One region of the Wenzhouxiangella sp. XN24 genome, then DNA from elsewhere that is predicted to be linked to it. Evidence: predicted binding sites of a transcription regulator. Region 1 holds the regulator's gene; the other holds the start of a gene.
What was found. The regulator FliA, encoded in region 1, starts transcription of late flagellar genes. The targets are predictions, from matches to a motif close to GCTAAAGTTNNNNNNNNNNCNGCCGATA.

Region 1 (7,965 bases):
TGGTGTGGAAACTGCGGAACAAGGCGTTCAGCAGGTCCTTGTCATCGGGCGCCTGCTCCAGCGACATCAGCTGCTCGCCGAGCGCGTCCAGCAACTCCCCGGCTTCGACCAGGAAGTCCTGCAGCAGCTCGTCGTTGGAGTCGAGCATATCCATGCGTCCTCAGAATCCGAGCCCCGACAGCAGGGCGTCCACTTCGTCCTGGCCCTGCACGCGCTGCGCGCCCGGCCCGGCCACGGGCGCGGCGGGCGGTTTGCCGCCGGCGCGCTGCACGAGGCTCGCGAGGCGCCGCTCGAGCTCTCCGGAAACCTCGATCACCCGGCGGATGGCCTGGCCGCTGAGGTCCTGGAAGCTCTGCGCCATGAGAATGTCGGAGAAAATCTCGTGCATGCGTTGGCCTGCCGCCCGGACGGCGTCGCTGGCCGAATCGTCTTCGGCGACCCGGGTGGACACCGGCAAGCCCTCTTCCACGGCGCTGATCACCGTGTGCGCGGCCTGCTCGGTGAGCGTCAGCACCCAGCTGAGCTTCTCCCGCGCGTCCGGAATATCGTTGCTGGCCAGCTCCGAGATCCGCGGATCGACACGCAGCGCATTCAGCGCCTCGTGCAGTTCGCGCGTCATCCGGCCGAGATCCTCGGCCAGGCCCTCGGCATCGGCGAGCTCCCGTGCCAGCGCCCCGGCCTCCTGCTCCCGGCCCGCTTCCAGGTGCGCGACCAGCGCTTTCGCCGTCGCCAGCCGCTGCTCGCGGCTCGCCGCGGCGCTCACGACGCCGCCTCGGCCGGCGCGGCCTCGATGCGGGCGAAGATCCGGTCGAGCTTCTCGCGCAGGGTCTCGGCAGTGAACGGCTTGATGATGTACCCGTTGACCCCCGCCTGCGCCGCCTCGACGATCTGTTCGCGCTTGGCCTCGGCGGTGACCAGCAGCACCGGCATCGTTTTCAGTCGCTCATCGGCCCGCACGGCTTTCAACAGGTCGATGCCCGGCATGCCGGGCATGTTCCAGTCGGTGACCAGGAAGTCGAAATTCCCGGCCTGCAGCATCGGCCACGCCGTATTGCCGTCATCGGCTTCCTGGATGTTCTGGAAACCGAGCTCCCGGAGCAGGTTCCTGATGATTCGACGCATCGTCGAGAAGTCATCCACCACGAGGATGCGCATGTCCTTGTCCACTCAAACCTCCAGGGCGCCCACGGCTCGCTTTCGCTGCCGTCGCGCCGTATTTACATATCGTCGTCGTCCGTCCAGTTCGCGAGCCGGGCCCGGATTCTTGCCAGTGCCTGGCCATGCAACTGGCAGACCCGCGACTCCGTCACGCCGAGCACCGCGCCGATCTCCCGCAGGTTCAGTTCCTGCTCGTAATACAGCGACATCACCATCTGCTCCCGCTTCGGCAAACCGCCGATGGCGACCGCGAGTTCGCGGCGGAAAGCCTCCTGGTCGAACTCCTCTGCCGGGCCGGGGTCGTTCCCCGGCAACATGTCCTCGAAACTGCCGTCTTCCTCGGTGAGATCGTTGAGGCTGAAGAGGCGGCTGGACACCGAGTCCCGCGCCATCGCGTGGTACTCGTCCAGGCCCACCTCGAGGGCCGCGGCGATCTCCCTCGCCTGCGCCTCCCGCCCGGTGGAGCCTTCCACCGCACGAATGGCCGCCGAAACCCGCCGCGCGTTGCGATGTACCGAGCGCGGCGTCCAGTCGTTGCGTCGCACCTCGTCGAGCATCGCGCCGCGAATCCTGATCCCGGCGTAGGTCTCGAAACTGGCGCCCTGCGAGGCGTCGTAGTGCCGCGCAGCCTCCAGCAGGCCGATGGTCCCGGACTGCACCAGGTCATCCAGTAACACGTTCGACGGCAACCTCCCGAGCAGGTGGCACGCAATCCGCTTGACCAGGCCGAGATGCTGTTCGACCAGCTGGTCACTATCGTTCTCCCTGACTGCGGCGTAGACACTCATCCCACCGCCTCCAGTCCATCCCCCCGTGAATGGGCGCCGGCAAGTCGTTCCAGGAAGAACTCGATGCAGCCGCTCATTCCGCGGGGTTCAGGAAGCTTATCGGCACGGGCGGCCAGTTCCTTGAATGCCCGCGAGGCGGGGCTCGAGGGATAGGCCGTCACCACCGGGGACTGCATCTGCACGGCCCGGCGGAGCAGGGGATCCTCGGGAATCGTGCCCATGTGCTGGAGCGGGACGTCGAGAAAGCGGTCGCAGACGGTCTGCAGCTTGTTATGCAGCTTGCGGCCGTGCTGGACCGAGTCCACGCGGTTGGTGATCGTGTGGAAACGCCGCACCGCGTGGTCGCGGGCCAGCACCTTGACCAGCGCGTAGGCGTCCGTGAGCGAGGAAGGCTCGTCGCAGACCACCAGCATCACTTCCTGGGCCGCGACGCAGAACTGCAGCACCGAGGGGCTGATGCCCGCGGCCGTATCGACGATCAGGACGTCGACCTCCTCGGACAGGCTGCTGAAGGCCCCGATGATCCCGTTCAGCTCGGCCGAGGCCAGGTCGGCGAGGCGCGCCACACCCGAGGACGCCGGCACGATGCGCAGCCCGCCGGGCCCCGACACCATGATTTCCTCGAGTTCACGCTCGCCGCTGAGCAGATGCGAAAGGTTGTACCGCGCCTGCAGCCCGAGCAGCACGTCCACGTTGGCCAGGCCGAGGTCGGCATCCAGCAGCATGGTGCGCCGGCCCATGGCGGCGAAGGCGACGCCGAGATTCACGGACACGTTGGTCTTGCCGACTCCCCCCTTGCCGCTGGCGACCGCGATCACCCTGACCGGGCGGGGGCGGCGGAAGGAAGCCAGGCCGCTCGCCTGGCGCGCGACGTCATGCTGACTCATAGCGCACCTCCCGCGAAGGCTCGGCGGGCGGTGCCGTGCGACTCCGGGATCCGCCACCGGGTGGTGCGAAAGCCCGTCCGACCAGGTCCTTGGCGCGCGCCAGGCGCAGGTCCTCGGGGACCCGCTGGCCCTCGCTCAGGAAGGCGACCGGCAACTGGTGGCTGACGATGGTCGACAAGGCCGCGCCGAGGCGGGCCGCCTCATCGAGCTTGGTGAGGATGCACCCGGCCAGCTGCTCGCGGCCGAAGGCGTTGACGATCTCGTCCATGACCTCGCGCTGCACGTTCGCAGACAGCACGAGGTAGCTCTGGAGATCCGCGACCCGGGTGAGCTTGCGCGTCTCGTCGATCAGGCGCACGTCGCGCTGGCCCATGCCGGCGGTGTCGATGATCACGATGCGGCGGTTGTCGAACTCGGCCAGCTGGTCCGCCAGCTCGGCCGCGGAACGTGCCTGGCGTACCGGCAGGCCGAGCAGGAGGCCGAAGGAGGCGAGCTGGCGTTGGGCGCCGACGCGGATATCGTCGGTGCTGATCAGGGCGACGGCGTTGCTGCCGTAGCGCAGGCAGGCCCGGGCGGCGAGCTTGGCAGCGGAGGTGGTCTTGCCGACGCCCGTCGCACCGACCAGGGCGATGGCGCTGCATTGTTCGAGCGGGTCGCGGGCGGCCACCGGCAGGCGCTTCGCGAGGCCGAACAGCGCCTCCCGCCACGCCTCGCCGGGGGTTGCGAGGTCGGTGGTGGCGGCCGCGACGCCGCGCGCCACCGCCTCGTCGAAACCGAACTTGACGAAGCGGCGTACGATCTCGGCCCGGACGGGCTCGCGCCGGTCGTAGTCGGCGGTCGCGAGCCGGCTCACCTGGTCCTGGAGAATGGCGCGCAGTGATTTCAGCTCGTCCTGCATCGCGGAGAGCGTCGGGTCCTGGGTCCATTCGATGCGCGGGGCGGGCGTCCGCCGGGACGCGGCGGGCGTGACCTGGGCAGGCTCACGGCCACCATCGTCTGCGGCCGTCTCGTAGCGACGCGAGTTCGCGGCCCGGATGATCCGCTCCCGGGCGGCCGCATCGGACTCGGGGCGGCGTTCCGCGGCATCCGTCGTGGTGCCGGGATCGTCGGCCTTTGCCACCACGTCCTCGCTCACCGTCTCGGCTTGCGCGCCGGCATCCTCGCCCGGCGCCGTGCCGCCCGGCCCGCGCTGTTCGCGCTGTTCGCCGAACATGCCGTTGACGAGCTCCGCGTCATAGTCCACTGCGGCGACGATCTCCACGCCCCCAGCCGTGTTCCGGGTGGAGAGGATGACCGCGTCGGGCCCCTGCTCCTCGCGAACCAGGCAGATGGCCCGGCGCATATCCGGCGCGAAAAACCTTTTGATCTTCATGTTCTTCCTCAATCCCTGTGCCGCTTATGCGGTCGCCGCCTGTGCCTCGGCCGCGCCGAGGGTCGCTACTACTCTCACCGGCCGGTTGTCCGGTATCTCCGTGTAGGCCAGCACGTGCAGCCCCCGGACCATCGGTCTCAACCAGCGCGCCAGCCAGGGCCGCAATTCGGCCGAAGTGACCAGCACCGCGGGTTCACCTGCGATCTCCTGTCGTTGCGCCGCTTCGCTGGCGCCGCGCTGGAGTCTTTCCGCGAGCCTGGGCTCGATGCCGAGACCCGCCGAACCCGTTGCCTGCAAACTCCGTTGCAAAACTTGTTCCAACCCGGGATCCAGCGCGATCAGCGGTAAATCTTCATAAGAATCAGTGATTCCCTGCACGATGAAGCGGGACAGGGCGGCGCGCACGGCGGCCGTGAGCGCGACGGGATCCTGACTCCGGGCCCCGTGGTCCGCCAAAGTTTCGGCGATCGTGCGCATGTCGCGGATCGGGATCTGCTCGGACAGCAGGTTCTGCATCACGCGCAGGACGACGCCGAGACTGAGCGATTTCGGCACCAGGTTCTCGACCAGCTTCGGATGGTTCCGGGCGAGGCGGTCCAGCAGCTGCTGGACGTCGTCGTGGCCGAGCAGCTCGTGGGCGTGGTCGCGCAACATCTGGCTGAGGTGTGTCGCGACGACCGTGGCCGGATCGACGACCGTGTAGCCCAGCGTCTGGGCGTGGTCCCGCTGCTCGGCGTTGATCCACACCGCCGGCAGGCCGAAGGCCGGGTCCTTGGTCTCGACGCCCTCGAGCGTGCCGTAGACCTGTCCCGGGTTGATGGCGAGGTGCCGGTCCGCATGGATTTCGCCGCGCGCGGCGGGGACGCCGTTGAGCGTCACCCGGTAACCGTTCGGCCCGAGGTCCAGGTTGTCCCGCACGTGCACCGGCGGAATGAGGAAGCCGAGCTCCTCGGACAGCTTGCGCCGCACGCCCTTCATGCGCTCGAGGAGAATCCCCCCCTGGGCGCGATCCACCAGCGGGATGAGCCGGTAACCGACCTCCATGCCGACCGGGTCCACCTGGCTGACGTCGTCCCAGGCCAGTTCGCGCGGCGTATTGGACTCGGCTACCGGCTCCTCCGGCAGCACTTCCACCTCGGTCTGCATGGCGCGCTTGTTCAGGATCCAGGCGGCGAAGCCCAACGCGCCGCCCAGGCCCAGGAAGACCAGGTTCGGCATGCCGGGCACCAGGCCCAGGGCGCCGATGATCACCGCGGCGATGGCGATCGCGCGGGCGCTGCCGAACACCTGGCGGACGATGTCCGTGCCCATGTCCCCGGCGGCGGACACGCGGGTGACGATGATCGCCGTCGCGGTGGACAACAGCAGGGACGGGATCTGCGCGACGAGGCCGTCGCCGATGGTCAGCAGGATATAGGTGCGCGCCGCGTCCGCGAGCGGCATGTCGTGCGTCACGGTGCCGATCACCAGCCCGCCGATGATGTTGATGAAGAGAATCAGGATGCCGGCGATCGCGTCGCCGCGGACGAACTTGCTGGCGCCGTCCATGGAGCCGTAGAAGTCTGCTTCCGCAGAGGTCTCGAGGCGCCGTGCCCGCGCCTCGTCCTGCGTGATCAGGCCGGAGTTCAGGTCGGCGTCGATGGCCATCTGCTTGCCGGGCAAGGCGTCCAGGGTGAAGCGCGCGCTGACCTCGGAGACGCGGCCCGCGCCCTTGGTCACCACCACGAAGTTGATGATGACGAGGATGAAGAACACCACCAGGCCGACGGCGTAGTTGCCGCCCACCACGAACTCGCCGAAAGCCTCGATCACCTGGCCGGCGGCGTCGGTGCCGGTCTGGCCGTTCATCAGCACCACGCGCGTGGACGCGACGTTCAGCGCCAGGCGCAGCAGCGTGGCGAGCAGCAACACGGTCGGGAAGACCGAGAACTCCAGGGGGCGCGGCGAGTAGATGGTCATCAGGATGACCACGAGCGCGAGGGCGATGTTGAAAGTGAAGAAGATGTCGAGCGCCAGCGGCGGCAGCGGCAGGACGATCATCACCAGCAGCGCGATCAGCAGGATCGGCGTGCCCAGGCCGTTGCGGGCGAAGATCAGCATGCTCTTCAGCGTCGAGGTCATGGTCAGATTCTCCGGCCGGGCTGGCGGCGGGTCAGGTGATCGGGAACGTCGAGGTCTTCAGGCTGCGGCGGCGCCATGCCGGGTGCAGCCGCCTTGAGCTGGTAGACCCAGGCGAGCACGCGCGCCACGGCGAGGAACAGTTCCGCCGGGATCTCGTCGTCGATGCGCGTGGTGAAATACAGGGCGCGTGCCAGCGGCGGCGCCGCGACGCGCGGCACGTCGTGGGCTTCGGCCACTTCGCGAATCTTCAGCGCGATCTCGTCGGCGCCCTTGGCGACGACGCGCGGCGCGGACATGCCGGTCGAGTCGTACTTGAGCGCGACCGAGTAGTGGGTCGGGTTCGTGACCACGACGTCGGCGTCCGGCACCGCCATCATCATGCGCCGCTCGGTCATTTCCATCTGCAGGCGGCGGATGCGGCTCTTCACCTCCGGGCGCCCGTCGGTCTCTTTCAGCTCGTCGCGCACTTCCTGGCGGGTCATGCGCAGCTTCTTGCTGTGGCTCCACAGCTGGAAAGGCACGTCCACCGCGGCGATCAACAGCATGACCGCGGCCAGCACGACCAGCACCCAGGCCGCCATCGCCGCGAGCCCGGGCACCGCGGTCTCGACCTGGGTATCGATCGCCATCAGCAGGTCCGGCTTGAGGTGATTCAGGGCGAGCAGGCCGGCGCCCGTGACGACGACGAACTTGGCGAGGGTCTTGACGAATTCCATCAGGCCGTTCGCCGAGAAGATGCGCTTCAGGCCGGCGAGCGGGCTGAGCTTGTTCAGCTTCGGCTTGATGGCCTCGGTGCTGAACACCAGGCCGCCGAGCAGCGCGGGGCCGATCAACGTCGCCGCCAGCACGGCCATGAACAGCGGCAACACGAGCATCAACGCGAGCCAGGCGGAGTGCCCGAGCACCGTGGTGATCATCCGGGTGTCGAACGCGAGCTCGCGCGGCAGGGCCAGGCCCTTCTGCATGATTTCCGCGATCCCGGCGCCGATATTGCCGCCGAACAGCACGAGGGTGGCGGCGCCGGTGAGCAGCACGGCGGTGGTGTTGAGCTCCTTGGAGCGCGCGGCTTCGCCCTTTTTCTTCGAGTCCTGCCTGCGCTTGGGTGTCGCTTGTTCTGTGCGTTCCTGGCTGGTGTCCTGCTCGGCCATGCGTTCAGCCTCCCAGCAGCCAGCCGATCAGCGAGAAACCCTCGCTGAGCAGCTCCGTGAAGCGTCCGTCGATCGCCCCGATCGTGGAATACAGCATGATGAACCCCAGCATCAGGGTCATCGGGAAGCCGACCGCGAAGATGTTCAGCTGCGGGGCCGCGCGCGTGACGACGCCCATCGACAGGTTCGCCAGCAGCAGGGCGCCCACCGCGGGCAGGGCGATCATCACCGCGTGGCTGAACATGACCGAGCCCCAGCCGACGATCGCGGTGAAGTTCTCGACCGGCAGGCCGCCGCCGATGGGCATCGTCGTGAAGCTTTCGACGAGGAAACGCATCAGGGCGAGATGGCCGTTCATGGCGAGAAACAAGAGCGTGCCGATGATGACCAGGGCCTGGCCCACGACCGGCACCTGGATGCCCTTGTCCGGGTCCACGAGCGAGGCGAAGCCCAGGCCCATGCCCAGCGCGATGGTCTCGCCCGCCATCGCC
Region 2 (15,590 bases), on a different contig from region 1:
AGAGCGTGCGCGCCCGGGAGCGCCCGGAGCCGCTGAACGGAGATGGCTTCGGCCTCGCCTGGTACGTGGACGGCGAGACGTCCCCTGCGCGGTTTCGCTCACTGACCCCGGCGTGGAGCAACGCCAACCTCGATGAGCTGGCGCGGGTGACGTCCAGCCGCTGTATCCTGGCGCATGTGCGGGCCGCCACCAGCGGCAACTTCGAGGTGTCGGAGGCGAACTGCCATCCGTTCCGTCATGATCGCTTCGCCTTCATGCACAACGGCCACATTCCGGCTTTCCAGCAACTGCGGCGCAGCCTCATGGGGCGATTGAGCGACGCGGGCTTCAACAGCATCCGCGGGACGACCGACACCGAGCACGTGTTCGCGCTCGTCTCCGAACACCTTCGTGGCCGGGAGGACCAGGGCTCCTGCCAGTCACTGGCTGCGGCGCTCTCGGCTGCGGTGGCGACCGTGCGCGAACTCATCGACGCGCATGCCCCGGGTTCTCACTGCTACCTGAATTGCGTGCTCACGGACGGTGCGCATGCCGTCGCCTGCCGCTACAGTTCCGACCCCGACTATATCGACAGCCTGTATTACAACCGCGGCGGCAATTACCGTTGCGACGGAGACAGGTGCTGGATGGAGCCGGACACGGGCGACGTCCGCGCCATCCTGGTCAGCTCGGAACCGCTGAACAAGTCGGCGCAGTGGGAGCCCGTGCCGCGAAATCACATGGTGCTGATCGAGCGCGACCTGGGCCTCGAGCTGCAGCCGATCTAGCGAGGCGCCTTTTTAGCGAGTCGGCTTCGAGTAATCCCGCTCTACCGAGGGATCGAGCTCCTTTGCCCGTTTCTCGCCGGCCTTCTCGGCCTTCGCCATTTCCTCGACATCGCCCTCGCCCGCTTTCCTGGCGGCGTCCTCGACTTTGCCGGACTCGACGTATTCCTTTGTCTTCTCGTTGTAGCGCTTTGCAGACTCGCGATCGCCTTCGCCCTGGTTTTTCGGCTTCTCGCCCATGTGAACCTCCTGTTGAACTGGCAGCTGCGCGAACCGGATGTTCGCGCGATTCTCTGTTGAAACTAGTAAGAATCCTGCAGCTTCGCCAACACGGCCTCGCGTTCGCAGCTTGGGCCATTGGGAGGACCACCGACGCGGCTAGGATCGACTGATTGCATGACAGATCAGACGAACGGCGCGGGGAGGAGCGCGGGGCCGTGATCAGAAATGTGACGGGCGTGATGTCGATAAAACTTACATATTCGCTGCACCAGCGCGAGTGCCGGGACCGCAATCCATTGGTTTTAATATAAATAACTGTATTGGCATGAATTCTGCAGTTGTGCTCGTACGATTCGATAGCGAGAGGATTTCGCAGTGTATGTACTGAAGAACAAGGCAACGATGCTGCTGGCTGGCCTGGCGTGCTTGATGTTGTCGGTGGTGGCCAATGCAGGCCCGATCGAATACACGAGCTACAAGCTCAAGTACGGCACGAGCGGTGCGCCGACAGGTACAGTCACGTATCCGGCGGACCCGGGTACGGCGACGACCCCACGTATTTACGCTGGTGAACTCACGTTCAATATCCAGGGCGGCGGCACATTCGACGGCTTTTGCATCGACCTTTCGACGACGCTGAAGTCCAGCGGTTCCTACGAGGTCGAGTCCGCTGGTGGTCTCGATCTCAATGCCCTGGGCGTCCTGTTCGAAAAGTTCTACAGCGACTCAGGAATGGGGAAAGCCAACTCGGCGGCTTTTCAGCTTGCTATCTGGTCGATCATCTATAGCGAGAGCCCGGACGTCATCATGTCAACCTTCGACCCCTCAGTGGTGCAAAAGGCTGGCGACTATCTCACCGGCATAACAGGCAACAAGGCCAAGGGCCTGTACGCATTCTCGATCTACGATGCCGAGGGGAACCAGAACATGCTGACCTGGAAGGTCCCCGAGCCTGGCACGCTCGCCTTGCTGGGCGTTGGCCTGCTGGGTGCCGGCATGATGCGCCGGCGCCGCGCGGACTGATCTTCTCAGCGGACAGCGAAAACGGCGCCCGCGAGGAAACTCGCGGGCGTTTTTATTTGCGGAAGTGCAACCCTGGGAAGTGCAACCCCGTGAGCGCGGCCCAGGCCAGCCCCGGGGGATTCCGGCGGCTCGCGAGAGACGCTCAGCTTCGCCAGTGGCGCTTCGCCCTCGCAGCTCAGGCGCTCGAAGTCATTGCCGAGACGGACGAGCCTGCTCGATAGCCGCGCGCGCTGCTTCGGCTCCATCAGCGCAAAGACTTCCTCCAATGCAGCCAGCGTACGTCCGCGGTTGGCCTCGATCGCCTGGCGATAACTTTCCGGCCAGACCGATGAGGGCTCGAGCAATGCGGCGACTTCCTGCTCCAGGAAGGCGCGATCGTCCCGCCGTGCGAGCGCGCCGGCAATCCGGTCGCGCCAGTACACTCGCTGTGCCAACTGGTAGGTCCGTGTCGGTTCCAGTTCGCGGGCCCAGCGCTCGAGTCGATCGCGTTGTGGCGCGTTGATCCGGCCCATGAAGCGCCGCAATCCCCGTTCCATCCCTTCGGCGCGCTGCTGCGCCCACTGATCCGTGGAGTCACTCTCGATTTCATCCCGCAGTTCGGCGATGCGATCGTCCAGGGACGACAGCACCTCTTCGACCTGCTGGTCATCCAGCGAGGTTGCGAGTTCCACCAGGACGGGCTGGATCCGCTGTGCGAGAGTCCGGCCGAACTCGGCGAGGCGCTCTCCGTGCTCGGCCAGGCGCTGTTGGTCGAGCCGATCGGCCAGGAGATCGAGCCGCGCCTCCTCGATCCAAGCCTGGTAGTCATCCAGTTGCGTGGCGCAATGCCAGAGTTGTTGCGCTTCGATGACGTCGCGAAGCAGCGTGCGCTGCGCTTCGTCGAGAGAAACCTGCTGATCGACCCAGCGCACCGTGAACCAGTCGAGGTTGTCGTAGGCCAGGCGCGTGCTGCATCCAACGAACAATGTCAGGCCCAGCACCAACAGCAACACCCTGCGTAAATCGATCATGATCGATGTGACTGTATCTGTAACCGCCGAAGTGTTGTCACCTGCTACGGAAATAATCGGCAGTGTTTCGAGATGCCATTGCAGGCCGTCCTCGTGGCAACTTCGTCATAAGCACATTCTCCTTCTACAAGGTTCGATAAAACGGAGGGCGGCGGTTGCTTGTTTCCGTGCGGATGAACCGGCGGTGCACGAGAGTAAGAAGCCCAAGCAACGTCGGATTATTTTACAGACTTCATCGGATTGCGCCACGAGAGCCAGCTTGTTTTTATAAAAAACAGTAACTTAAATATTCGGCATGAGATTTGCATACTTGAATTTGGACATGCAGTTAGCAACTTGATTCATTTCCATTGAAATGCGGGACAAAGGGAAAAACCATGTTGAAATCAAGATTTATAGCCTCCGTGGGTACTGCCGCGCTTTCCCTCGGCATGGCAGGGACTGCCCAGGCTGGCCTCATTGACTTCACGACCGGCACGTGGGAAACGGCTAATCCTCAGACTGTCGCGGGAGTCCAGGTTACGCTTCTGGCGTTCGACAGCGACAACGACCCCACCGCTTTCACCGAGAGCAATTTTGACGGGGAATCTGCTCAATGCGGTCCGCTCGGCCTGGTCTGCAAGAGCGATGGCATTGGTATCGGCGATGACGAAGTTACGTTTGGAGACGGCGAAAAGACTCAAGTCGAGCGGCTGCAAATCAAGTTTTCGAAGCCGGTGGATATCGCGTCCATCATCTTTCTCGATCTTTTCGGTGCGGACAGCACGACCGACGACCCCGCTGAACGGGTTCAGTTCCAGGTCAACAGCAGTGGCGCCGGGGGTGGTTACGATGGCACCGCTTCGGACAAGACCGGGTTCTTCGTCGGCGATACGTCGAACGTCTTTCTGACTTCGGGGACGTTCAATCCGCAGTCCTTCATCGGCGTGACCTCGATCGAATTCTTCGCAGACACTGCGAAGCTCAGCAGCCCGAGAAACAGCGACTTTGCCCTTGCAGGCATTAAGATGGCCTCGGTGCCTGAGCCCGGCACACTGGCCTTGTTGGGTCTCGGTCTGGCCGGCGTTGGATTTGCCAGGCGCCTTCGGCCGCGGTAGCACCTCGGAACAAGTCTTGTGGACTGAAAAAGGCGGCTCATCGAGCCGCCTTTTTCTTGTACGAGTAGCGTTAGCCCGTTGGCGAGGCGCGGTAACTTCGGTCAAGGTAAACGCAGTATGCCATCCGGCAGAAGCGCCGTGGCCAGCATCACCTCGTTGATGTTTTCATGCGCCTTCCAGAGCGCCGTGTCGCGGTGCGCAGATTGCAGCCAGAAGATCTGGATCTGCTGTCCGAGCGTGCCGGCTTCGGCGAGCGTGTCGAGCTTCTGTTTCAAACCGGCGGCGTCGCGGAAGGCCTCGGGCCGGCTGGCCAGTTCGGCGGCGATCACCGCCGGCGCACCCAGGCCGATGCACAGTCCCAACTCGCGGAAGGCCAGCCGCTGCATCGGGCCTCGGTCGAGTTCACCCTCTTCCCGGTAGTGCGCCAGGCCGAGTTTCGCAGCCGCCAGCAGCGCATCCAGCAGGCCGTCGTCCGGCAGGTGTTCGCCGTCGATCAGTTGCGCGAGCATCGCCGCGTCGATCAGCAGCCCGCCGAGGCCCAGCGGATCCGTGGTCGGCAATGCGTTGCGGCGGATCATGCGCGCCATGCGGGTGGCGCATCGGTCCATGGGTGCCGCCTCTTCCTCCTCGCCGCCGGCGACGGCGGCTGCGCGCAGCTGGATGCAACGGACATAGCCGTCCAACGGGTCGTGATGTCCCATCGACGAGACCAGCGGCCTGCTGAGATCGATGCTCATCTTCCACGCCATGCGCAGGCCCTCGCCGGGCGCGGTGACGATGAAACGGTCGCACGCCACCTGCATCAGTTCCCTGGCATACCGGCCGTAGTCCGGGTCCCCGGTGCTGCGTCCCGCGACGTCGAGGGCGTGGGCCCACTTTGTGAGGTAATGGAAATACTGGCCGTCCCGTTCCCATTCCAGCCGGTCATCGAGGGGTTCGCCGGCCTGGCGTTCCGGCATCGGCTTGCCGATCCGCAGTCCGCCGGCCGTCGGATGGGCGCGCCCCTCCTCCTCGGAGAGTCCGCTGATCCAGCCGCTGCGCGGGTCATCCGGGCGATGGCGGCCGAGCACTTCATGGACCTGCTCGATCAGTTCCCGGGCGAGCGCCTGGTATTCGTTGCACCCCGTCGCATGGGCGAGATACAGGAGGTTGCAGACGGAAAAGGCATCCGTCCAGAGGTAGCGCGTCGGCGGCCGATCGTCGTTCAAGCCAGTGCGCGTGGCGAACGAATCCATCGCGCGTCGCGCGAAGTCCACGCGTGACCGGGCCTGGTCGGGCTCATTTGCCATACACTGAACCTAGCGGACGGCCTGCCGGGCGACAAGCAGAATCATGTGCCGATGCATGTTCGCTATCGAACCGGTCGGCGGGCCCGCCAACGATCGCCACCAGGAGCATCCCCATGGCTGGAGCCAGCCTGCTTGCATTGCTCGATGATATCGCCACGATGCTGGACGACGTGGCGTTGCTGACCAAGGTCGCCGCGAAGAAGGCCTCGGGGGTGCTCGGCGATGACCTGGCGCTGAACGCCCAGCAACTGACCGGCCTGCGGGCGCACCGGGAACTGCCGGTCGTGTGGGCCGTGGCCAAGGGTTCCGCGCTCAACAAGGCGATCCTGGTGCCGGCGGCGCTGGCGATCAGCGCGTTCGCGCCATGGGCGGTGCTCCCCCTGCTCATGGCGGGCGGCCTGTTCCTGTGTTTCGAAGGCGTCGAGAAAGTTGCGCATCGTTTTCTTTACGACCAGGCCGAGGAGCGCGCGCACCGCGCCAAGATCACCGCGGCATTGCAGGACCCCTCGGTGGATCTCGTCGCGCTGGAGAAAAGCCGGATCAAGGGCGCCATTCGCACGGACTTCATTCTCTCGGCCGAGATCATCGTCATCGCGCTCGGCATCGTCGCCCAGGCGCCTTTCGCCACGCGCGTCACCGCGCTGGTGGTGATCGCCGCACTGATGACCATCGGGGTCTACGGCCTGGTCGCCGCGATCGTCAAGCTCGACGACCTGGGGCTCTGGCTGGCGGGACGCGAGGACAGCAGGCTGTCGGTAAGGCTGGGGCGGGGCATCCTGTGGCTTGCCCCCTATCTCATGAAAGGCCTGTCGATCGCCGGGACCGCCGCCATGTTTCTTGTCGGCGGCGGCATTCTCGCGCACGGCATTCCGGGGCTGGAACCGTGGTTCGATGCGCTCGTCGAGGGGTTCGGGACCCTGCCGGAGGTGCTGCTCCCGATGGTGTTCAATGCCGCGATCGGCATCGCCGCGGGCGCCATCGTGCTCGGCATCGTCACCGCCGTACGCCGGATCGCATCGAAGCCCGCCGGTGCGCCGCAGTAGCCCCGGCGAGGCGGGTTGACACGGCTGCGGCACGCCGCGCGGCTCACATGTCGAATTCGATGGTGTCGAAGCGGTTGGTGTCTTCGTGCCGGGCTTCGCGGCGGATGGCGTCGATGATGCTGCGGGAGTCCCAGCCGACCGTCGCCGTCGCGCGCCCTTTGAGCCTCATGTTCATGTTTTTCGGGCCGAAATGCTCAACTGCGATGACCGGGAGGTTCATCGCGGCGGCGGTTTCCACCGTGAAACGTGCCCAGTCATTGAAACGCTCCCAGGTCCCGGCCGGGCAGATCACGCACTCGGCCTCCTTGAGGCCCTGGCTGATCATCGTGCGACGCGCCGCCACGCCATCTCCCTGCGGGGAGGTCGCGTCGGGATCGGAAAGCGCCCGGTAATAAAAGTTGTCGGCGCTTTCGATATACTCGAACAGGCGTACGTAGTCCTCGTCTTTCTGCCAACCATGCACCGCGTATACGCGGATCGGATTGCTTTCCGACATGGCGTCCTCCTGTTCGCCTGCCTGCCTGGTCTCAAAGTGTAACCGACCTGCAGCATTCGGTGCTGCAACCCCGAGCAAGGCGCGGTCCGCTTAGATAGAATCGCCGCATGCCAGAATTTGCCCATCGGCCGGAGCCGGCTTGAAGTTCCTCCTCTACAACATCCGCTATGCCGCCGGCACGGGGGCACGATTCAACCTCCCCGTCCCCGGGGCCGGGTATCTGCGCGGCAATTTCGAGAACCTCAACGCGATCACGGAGTTCATCAAGTCCCATAGCCCGGACGTCGTCGGCCTGGTGGAGGTCGATACCGGGTCGATCCGCACCCGGATGGTGAACCAGGCGGAGGCCATCGCGCGGCGCCTCGGCCATTACAGCAGCTACCAGTGCAAGTACGGCACCGGTTCTTTCAACAACAAGCTTCCCGTCATTCGCAAGCAGGCCAATGCCTTCCTCGCGGCGCCAGAGGTGCACGGCGAGCGCTTCCACTACTTCGACACCGGGATCAAGCGGCTGATACTCGAGCTTGAACTGGAGGACCTGGCGATCTTCCTGGTTCATTTGTCGCTCAAGTACCGGCACCGGCACTGGCAGCTGAGGCACCTCCACGACCTGGTCAAGGCGTCGAAAAAGCCCGTGATCGTCGCCGGGGACTTCAACACCTTCTGGGGCGAGCACGAGATGTACCTTTTCATGCAGGCCGCCGGCCTGCGCAGCGCCAACGTCGAGGGATTGCCCTCCTACCCCAGCCAGGCGCCCCGCAAGCAGCTGGATTTCATCCTCTATGGGCGGGGCCTGAGATCGACGGGTTTCGAGGTGCCGCAGGTCCGGTTCTCGGACCATCTGCCCCTGATCGGGGAATTCGAGCACCAGTGACCCCGTGTTGCGGTCGCGGACCCCTGCGCCTAACATTAAACGCTTGTTTCAATCCGGGGTTCCAGTTTGACCAGCCTGATCGACTCCACCAAGGACCGCATCCTTGCGGCCGCAGAAGAGCTATTCGCCCACACCGGCGTGGCGCGCACCTCGTTGCGGGCGATCACCGCCCTCGCCCGGGTCAACCTCGCGGCGGTCAACTACCATTTCGGTTCCAAGGAGGGACTCGTCGAGGAGGTCTACAGGCGTCGGCTGGAGCCGCTCAATCGCGCTCGCCTCGAGAACCTGGACCGCCTCGAGAAACGGGCGCGCAAGCCGACGCTGGAAGAGGTGCTCGAGGCCTTCATGAGTCCCGTGTCGCAGATCGCCCGTGATCCGGCGCAGGGTGGACCGACCGTCATGCGCCTGTTGGGCCAGAGCCACACGGAGGCCGAAGAGTCCTTCAAGTCCTGGTTCGTGGGCGAGTATCGCCAGGTGCTCGAACGCTATCACTCGGCCTTGTGCCGCCTGCTGCCCGAGGTCCCGCCCGAGGATGTCCGCTGGCGCATGCAGTTCCTCGTAGGGGCGCTCAGCTATCCGGTGGCCGAGGGTCACCTGGTCGAGCTGGCGTCCGGGGAGTCCGCCGTGAACGACGATGTCAGCCAGCTCATCGAACGCCTGCTGCCGTTCGTGGCGGCCGGCTTCCGGGTCGTCCCCGAACAGAACAAGACCCGCCGCCGCGCCCCGCGCCGGCGGTCCACCGCAAATCGGAAACGTCAGGAGTAGATCATGGCCAAATCCCGCTCAGCGTCCTACGCGAGCCCCGCCTACGTGGTGGATGGCGCGCGGACGCCCTTTCTGAAAGCCCGCGGTCGACCAGGACCCTTCAGCGCTTCCGACCTGGCGCTGAGCGCCGGACGTTCGCTCCTCGCCCGCCAGCCGATCGCGCCCGACCAGCTCGACGAGGTCATTCTCGGCTGTGCGATGCCCAGCCCCGACGAGCCGAATATCGGCCGCATCGTGGCGCTGCGCCTGGGATGCGGCAACAAGGTGCCGGGCTTCACCGTGATGCGCAACTGCGCGTCCGCCATGCAGGCCCTGGACTCCGCGGTGCGTAACATCTGGCTGGGACGGGCCGACATGGTGCTGGCCGGGGGCACCGAGGCGATGAGCCGGGCACCCGTGCTGTTCAACGAGGACATGGTCAACTGGCTGGCCGACCTGGCCCGCGCCAAGGCACCGCTGGACAAGGCATTGCACATGACGCGCCTCCGGCCGAAACACCTGGCGCCCGACATCGCCCTGATCAAGGGGCTCACCGACCCCATCGTGGGCATGAACATGGGCCAGACCTGCGAGGTGATCGCGCAGCGCTTCGGTATTTCCCGCGAGGAAATGGACCGCTTCGCCGCGCGCAGCCACCACCGTCTCGCGGAGGCCTTCGACGAGGGTCGGATGGACGAGGAAGTCGTGACGCTTTACGACCCTTCGGGGCGCACTTACGAGGAAGACGACGGCCTGCGCCGCGACAGCTCGGAAGAGAAACTCGCGACCCTGAAGCCGTTCTTCGATCGGCGCGTCGGCCAGGTCACCGCCGGCAACAGTTCGCAGATCACCGACGGCGCGGCGTTGCTGCTGCTGGCCAGCGAAGCGGCGGTGAAAAAGCACAAGCTCGAGGTGCTGGGCACGATCGAGGACACCGAATGGGCCGCGCTCGACCCCGCCGAGATGGGTCTCGGGCCGGCCCACGCCTCCGCGCCTTTGCTGCAACGACACGGGCTGGGGATCGATGACGTCGATTACTGGGAGATCAACGAGGCCTTTGCCGGCCAGGTGCTGGCGGTCATCGAGGCGCTCGCGGATCCGGAGTACTCGCGCCGGGAACTCGGTCTCGACGACGCGCTGGGTCGGATCGACGAGGCGAAGCTCAATATCGACGGCGGCGCAGTCGCGACGGGACATCCCGTGGGCGCGAGCGGCGCCCGCATCGTGCTGCACGCGTTGAAAGTGCTCGAGCGCCAGGGCGGCGGCACGGCGGTCGCATCCCTGTGCATCGGGGGCGGCCAGGGCGGCGCCATGCTCCTCAAGGGCACGGCTGGAGAAACGTCATGAACGAATCAGTGAAGCATTGGAACCTGCGCCGCGACGAGGACGGCATCGCCTGGCTCTGTTTCGACAAGGCCGGGGCATCCACCAACGTCCTTTCGCGGGACGTGATGAGCGAGCTGAACGATCAGCTGGCGGGCCTCGAAAAAGACCTGCCCAAGGCCGTGGTGGTCTGCTCCGGCAAGAAATCAGGTTTCGTCGCCGGCGCGGACATCAAGGAATTCACCGAGCTCAAGGATGCCGACCAGGCCTACGAGATGGTGCGCGCCGGGCAAAAAGTCCTCGATCGTCTCGAAGCGCTGAAGTGCCCCACGATCGCCCTGATCAACGGTTTCGCGCTCGGGGGCGGACTCGAGCTCGCCCTGGCGTGCCGCTACCGGATCCTCAACGACGATCCCAAGACCGTGATCGGCCTGCCGGAAGTGAAGCTCGGGATTCACCCCGGCTTCGGCGGCACGGTGCGCTCGGTCCAGCTGGCCGGCCCGCTCAAGGCCATGGACATGATGCTGAGCGGCAAGAACCTCAGGCCCAAGCAGGCGCGCGCCATCGGTCTCGTCGACCAGATCGTGCCGGCCCGGCACCTCGAGCGGGCCGCTCGCATGATGGCGCTGAAGCCGCCCAAGCGCCGGCAGCTGCCCCTCCAGGAGCGGCTCATGAACCTGACCCCCGCACGCAAGGTGCTCGCGGGGGTGCTGGAAAAGCAGGTCGCCAAGAAAGCGCGCCGCGATCATTATCCGGCCCCCTACGCCATCATCGACCTGTGGAAGGACTACGGCGACAAGCCCGCGCTGATGATGGAAAAGGAGGCGCGTTCCATCGCCGCGCTGTTCTGCACCGACACCTCGCGTAATCTCGTTCGCGTGTTCCTGCTGCAGGACAAGCTCAAGGCGCTCGGCGGCAAGACGAAACACAGCTTCCGGCATGTCCACGTGGTCGGCGCAGGCGTCATGGGCGGCGATATCGCCGCGTGGTGCGCCCTGCGGGGGATGAACGTGACCCTGCAGGATCGCGAGCCGAAGTACATCGCGCCCGTCATCAAGCGGGCGCAGAAACTGTACGAGAAGAAGTTGCGTGATCCGCGCCTCGTCCAGGCGGCTCTCGACCGGCTGATGCCGGACGTAGACGGCCGGGGCGTGCCGGACGCGGACGTCGTGATCGAGGCCATCTACGAGGATGCGGACGCCAAGAAAGCGTTGTTCCGCTCCGTCGAACCGCGCATGAAGCCGGGCGCGATTCTTGCGACCAACACCTCCAGCATCCGCCTGGAAGACCTGCGGGACGCACTGGAAAAGCCGGATCGCCTGATCGGCCTGCATTTCTTCAATCCCGTGGCGATGATGCCGCTGGTCGAGATCATTCACACGCGCGAGACGCCGCGTGAGGAGATCGACAAGGGCATCGCGTTCGCTCGCAAGATCGACAAGCTGCCCCTGCCCTGCCTGAGCTCGCCGGGCTTCGTCGTCAACCGGGTGCTGATGCCCTACATGATGGAGGCCCTGCTGGCCGGTGAGGACGGCGTGCCGCTCGGGGTGATCGACTCTGCGGCCAAGCGTTTCGGCATGCCCATGGGCCCGGTGGAACTCGCGGATACCGTGGGTCTCGACGTGGCGTTGCACGTCGCCCGGATTCTCGGCGCCGCCTACGGCATCCCGGTGCCTGACCGGCTCGTCGAGATGGTCGAGAAAAAACGCCTGGGCCGCAAGACCGGGCGCGGCTTCTACGAATGGAAGGACGGCAAGCCGGTCAAGCCGTCTGCCAAGGACGAAAGCCCGCCCCAGGATCTCGCCGACCGGCTGGTGTTGCCGATGGTCAACGAGGCGGTGGCCGTGTGGCGGGACGGCGTGGTGGAGGATCTCGATCTGCTCGATGCCGGGATCATCTTCGGCACCGGCTTCGCCCCGTTCCGGGGCGGGCCGATCAATTTCGCGCGCGCCCGCGGGGTGGCTGACGTGGTCGACTCGCTGAAGCGTCTCGAGGAACGCTACGGAGAGCGTTTCGAGCCGGATGCCGGTTGGAAGGAGATCGCCTCCTGAAGCACCTTCCAGTTGCGTGACGGGTTGCCCCTGACGGCGGGCTTTCCTGTGATATTCTCCGCGGATGGCGTCGCAGTTGCTGCGCCGCCATCCGCCGCGTGCGGATACAACCAAGAAAATAATCGGAGCACGATCCCCCGTCATGCCTGGTAAGTCGCTCGACGTCGCTCAGCTCAAGGCGTTTTCGCCGCTCGATGGCCTCAAGGCCGAAAACCTGCGGGCACTGGCCGAGAAAACGGCGATCCAGGAACTCCCCGGCGGGCGGTTCCTCTTTCGCAAGGGCGATACCGATCGCCGCACGATTTATGTCATCTCGGGCGAGATCGAGCTGCGCGACGGGGACCGCATGCTGTCGGTCATCGAGGGCGGGACCCCCGCTGCCCGGAGCCCGCTGTCCCCCGGCCTCCCCCGCCGCGTCAGCGCACGCGCCCGCAGCCGCATCGAGTTCATCGTCGTCGATTCCGACCTGCTGGACGTGATGCTCACATGGGACCAGACCGGGACCTACGAGGTCAGCGAACTGCGTGGGGACAACCTGCCGGAAAGCGACGACTGGATGACGACCCTGCTCCAGACCAAGGCCTTCCACAGGATCCCGGCGGCCAACATCCAGGCCATCTTCATGCGCATGCAGCAGGTCAATTACAAGGCCGGCGACGTCGTCATCAAGCAGGGCGATGAAGGCGACTATTTCTATGTCATCACGGACGGGCGCTGCGCGGTCACCCGCGAGACGCCGCTCAACAAGGACGGCATCAAGCTGGCGGATCTCAATCCCGGCGACACGTTCGGCGAGGAAGCCCTGATCTCGCAGGCGAAACGCAATGCCACGGTGACGATGGTCACGGACGGGTCGTTGATGCGGCTCGGGCAGGAAGACTTCAACACGCTGATGAACGAACCCATGCTCCAGTGGGTGGATTTCGACCAGGCCCGGGCGATCGTCGCCAGCAGCGGACGCTGGCTGGATGTCCGCCTTCCCTCGGAATTCGAGAGCTTCCACCGCGAAGGCGCGATCAACATCCCGCTCTATTTCATCCGCTTGAAGCTGAAGACGCTCGATCCGAACACCCGCTATGTCGTCTGTTGCGACACGGGGCGACGCAGCAGTGCCGCGGCCTATATTCTCAGCGAACGCGGTTTCGACGTGCATGTGCTGCGGGGTGGCCTGACGATGGCCGAGGCGGAATCCGAGAGCCAGCGCCGCAAGCCCGACGAGGCCGCGAGCTGAGCTACATCGTGTGGGTCGGCTTGTCCCCGCCGAGGGCGCCGGCGAGGTAAGTCTCGATGCGCCGCTGGGTGCTGCCCCGGTCCTGTTCGCTGAATTGCACGCCGATCCCGGCCGTGCGCTTGCCCTGGGCGCCCTTGGGCGTCACCCAGATCACCCGCCCCGCCACCGGGATCTTCTCGTCCTCGCCCATCAGGTTCAGCAACATGAAGACCTCGTCTCCGAGGCGATAATTGCTGCTGGTGGGGATGAACAGGCCGCCGTTTTTGACATAAGGCATGTACGCCAGGTACAGGGCGCTCTTGTCCTTGATGGTCAGCGTGAGCAGACCGGGTTTCCCGCTACTCATCGATCACCGAGGAAACCGAGCGCGGCATCGCCGGTCGCGGGTTCGAGTCGATCGGCCCAGGGCGCGAGAAGCCCTTCCAGCACCATCTGGGTATTGAAAACGCCGTCGTTGCGGGTCATGGCGGACCTGATCTCGTCCTTGTAGCGGAATAGGCGTTGCAAGGGTATTCGCTTGAGCGACGTTTGCAAAGCCCGGCCCATGCCGGGCGTGAGTGCCGGTTCGACATCGGCCGCCTTCAGGCGGACGAGCTCCGACGTCCACACATCCAGCCAGCGCAGGGTCATGGGCAACGGCCGGCGCGCCCACTCCGCAGCGACTTCCAGGGGTTCCCGCCGGCCCGCCAGCACGCCCAGCAGATCCTCCGTGAAGGCCTGGTCCAGTTCGCGGAAACCCTCCTCCGCAAGCAGGATCGCCATCAACGGCGCGTCTCCGGCCAAGGCGAGCAGCCTGCGCCAGTCTTTTCCGCCGGCGCGCGCCTCGAGCCAGGGAAGAGCAACCTCGGTCCGCGGCGGCGCGATGCGGATTTTCTGGCATCGGCTGGCGATGGTCGCCGGCAAGGTGTCGAGCCGGCTGCGCACCAGCAACAGGAGTGTCCGCGGCGAAGGCTCCTCCAGTGTTTTCAGCAGGGCGTTCGCGGAATGGGCATTGAGTTGCTCCGCCGGCCAGATCACGGCGACTTTCCAGCCGCCCGTATAACTGGTCATGCCGAGCTGTGCGCAGGCTTCCCGGACCTGGTGAATGCCGATCTGTTTCTTCTGCTTGCCTTCGTCGTCGGTCTCCACCGTGATCCAGGTGATATCCGGGTGGACCAGCGGAATCGGCGGATCGACGTCCGGCCATGGCAGCTCCAGCACCCGCGCAGCCATGCGAAACGCCAGGTGCAGCTTGCCCAGCCCCTGCGGGCCCTCGATGAGATAGGCGTGGCTGAGGCGGCCGGTAGCCAGCGCCTGTTCGAATTCCTCCCATGCCGGGGCATGCCACGGAAACTCAAGTAAAGACATTGGCTTGTATAAATGTATTAATGTGATTCCTGATTTCGAGGCGCACCGCCTCGAGCGATTGCGAGGCGTCGATGACGCGGAACCTCTCGGGCTCGGCGGCGGCGCGCTCGAGATAACCCGCGCGGACGCGGGAGAAGAACTCGCCCCGCTCCTGCTCGAACCGGTCGGCGTCGCCGCGGGCGCCCGCCCGGGCCAGGCCCACTTCCGGGTCGGCGTCGAGCAACAGCGTCAGGTCCGGCCGCAGGTCTTCCTGGACCTGCGTTTCGAGCCAGCGCACGGGTTCGGGACCCAGTCCACGCCCGGCGCCCTGGTAGGCATAACTGGCGTCCGTGAACCGGTCGCACAGCACCCAGCGCCCGGCTTCCAGCGCCGGCCGGATGCAGCCCTCGACGTGCAGCGACCTGGCGGCGAACACCAGCAGCAGCTCCGCGATGGGCGGGACCGCTTCCCCGGAGGCCGCGACGATGATGTCGCGCACGCGTTCCGCGAGCGGGGTCCCGCCGGGTTCCCGGGTGCGCAGCACGTCGAGACCCGCGCTTTCCAGGAGCCCGGCCACGTAAGCGAGATTGCTGCTCTTGCCGACGCCCTCGCCGCCCTCGAGCGTGATGAAGCGCCCGCGCCTCTGCGCCTGCCTGCCGGTCGCTCCTGTCATTCGGCCTGCCTCCGCGCACGCAATGTCTCAAGATACTTTTGCACGGCCCGGTTGTGCTCGGCCAGCGTGGTGGAAAAATAATGGCTGCCGTCCGGCCGGCCCGTCGCCACGAAGTACAGCCAGGGACCATCGACCGGTTGCACGGCGGCCGCGAGCGCGGCTTTTCCGGGCAACGCGATCGGCGTCGGCGGCAAGCCATGACGGGTATAGGTGTTGTAAGGCGTGTCGGTCTGCAGGTGCACGCGCCGCAGGCGGCCCTCGAAGCCGGGCCCGACACCGTAGGCGACCGTCGGATCGGTCTGCAGGCGCATGCCGCGCTCCAGGCGCCGGATGAACACGCCCGCCACGCGTCCCCGTTCCTCCGCCAGGCCCGTTTCCTTTTCCACGATGGACGCCAGGATGAGCGCTTCGTAGGGCGACTCGA

Region 2: G6032_RS09245 (DUF6279 family lipoprotein) is a predicted target of FliA. The motif match lies at 3,074-3,101, and genes of this name have one in related genera.

Annotation. Positions count from the first base shown of each region.
Region 1 covers NZ_JAAMFG010000032.1:36,870-44,834, reverse strand. The annotation lists partial or broken gene G6032_RS07735 (Hpt domain-containing protein) at 1-154, opposite strand, end outside; gene G6032_RS07730 (protein phosphatase CheZ) at 161-763, opposite strand; gene cheY (chemotaxis response regulator CheY) at 760-1,167, opposite strand; gene G6032_RS07720 (RNA polymerase sigma factor FliA) at 1,218-1,946, opposite strand; gene G6032_RS07715 (MinD/ParA family protein) at 1,943-2,833, opposite strand; gene flhF (flagellar biosynthesis protein FlhF) at 2,820-4,205, opposite strand; gene flhA (flagellar biosynthesis protein FlhA) at 4,230-6,326, opposite strand; gene flhB (flagellar biosynthesis protein FlhB) at 6,329-7,474, opposite strand; gene fliR (flagellar biosynthetic protein FliR) at 7,479-7,965, opposite strand, start outside.
Region 2 covers NZ_JAAMFG010000034.1:323,234-338,823, reverse strand. The annotation lists gene G6032_RS09260 (class II glutamine amidotransferase) at 1-767, shown strand, start outside; gene G6032_RS09255 (hypothetical protein) at 780-1,004, opposite strand; gene G6032_RS09250 (PEP-CTERM sorting domain-containing protein) at 1,362-2,009, shown strand; gene G6032_RS09245 (DUF6279 family lipoprotein) at 2,015-3,019, opposite strand; gene G6032_RS15490 (PEP-CTERM sorting domain-containing protein) at 3,397-4,116, shown strand; gene G6032_RS09235 (hypothetical protein) at 4,218-5,405, opposite strand; gene G6032_RS09230 (DUF808 domain-containing protein) at 5,519-6,448, shown strand; gene G6032_RS09225 (hypothetical protein) at 6,492-6,944, opposite strand; gene G6032_RS09220 (endonuclease/exonuclease/phosphatase family protein) at 7,084-7,818, shown strand; gene G6032_RS09215 (TetR/AcrR family transcriptional regulator) at 7,885-8,583, shown strand; gene G6032_RS09210 (acetyl-CoA C-acetyltransferase) at 8,587-9,909, shown strand; gene G6032_RS09205 (3-hydroxyacyl-CoA dehydrogenase NAD-binding domain-containing protein) at 9,906-11,936, shown strand; gene G6032_RS09200 (cyclic nucleotide-binding domain-containing protein) at 12,079-13,167, shown strand; gene G6032_RS09195 (PilZ domain-containing protein) at 13,169-13,513, opposite strand; gene G6032_RS09190 (hypothetical protein) at 13,510-14,514, opposite strand; gene tmk (dTMP kinase) at 14,501-15,166, opposite strand; gene mltG (endolytic transglycosylase MltG) at 15,163-15,590, opposite strand, start outside.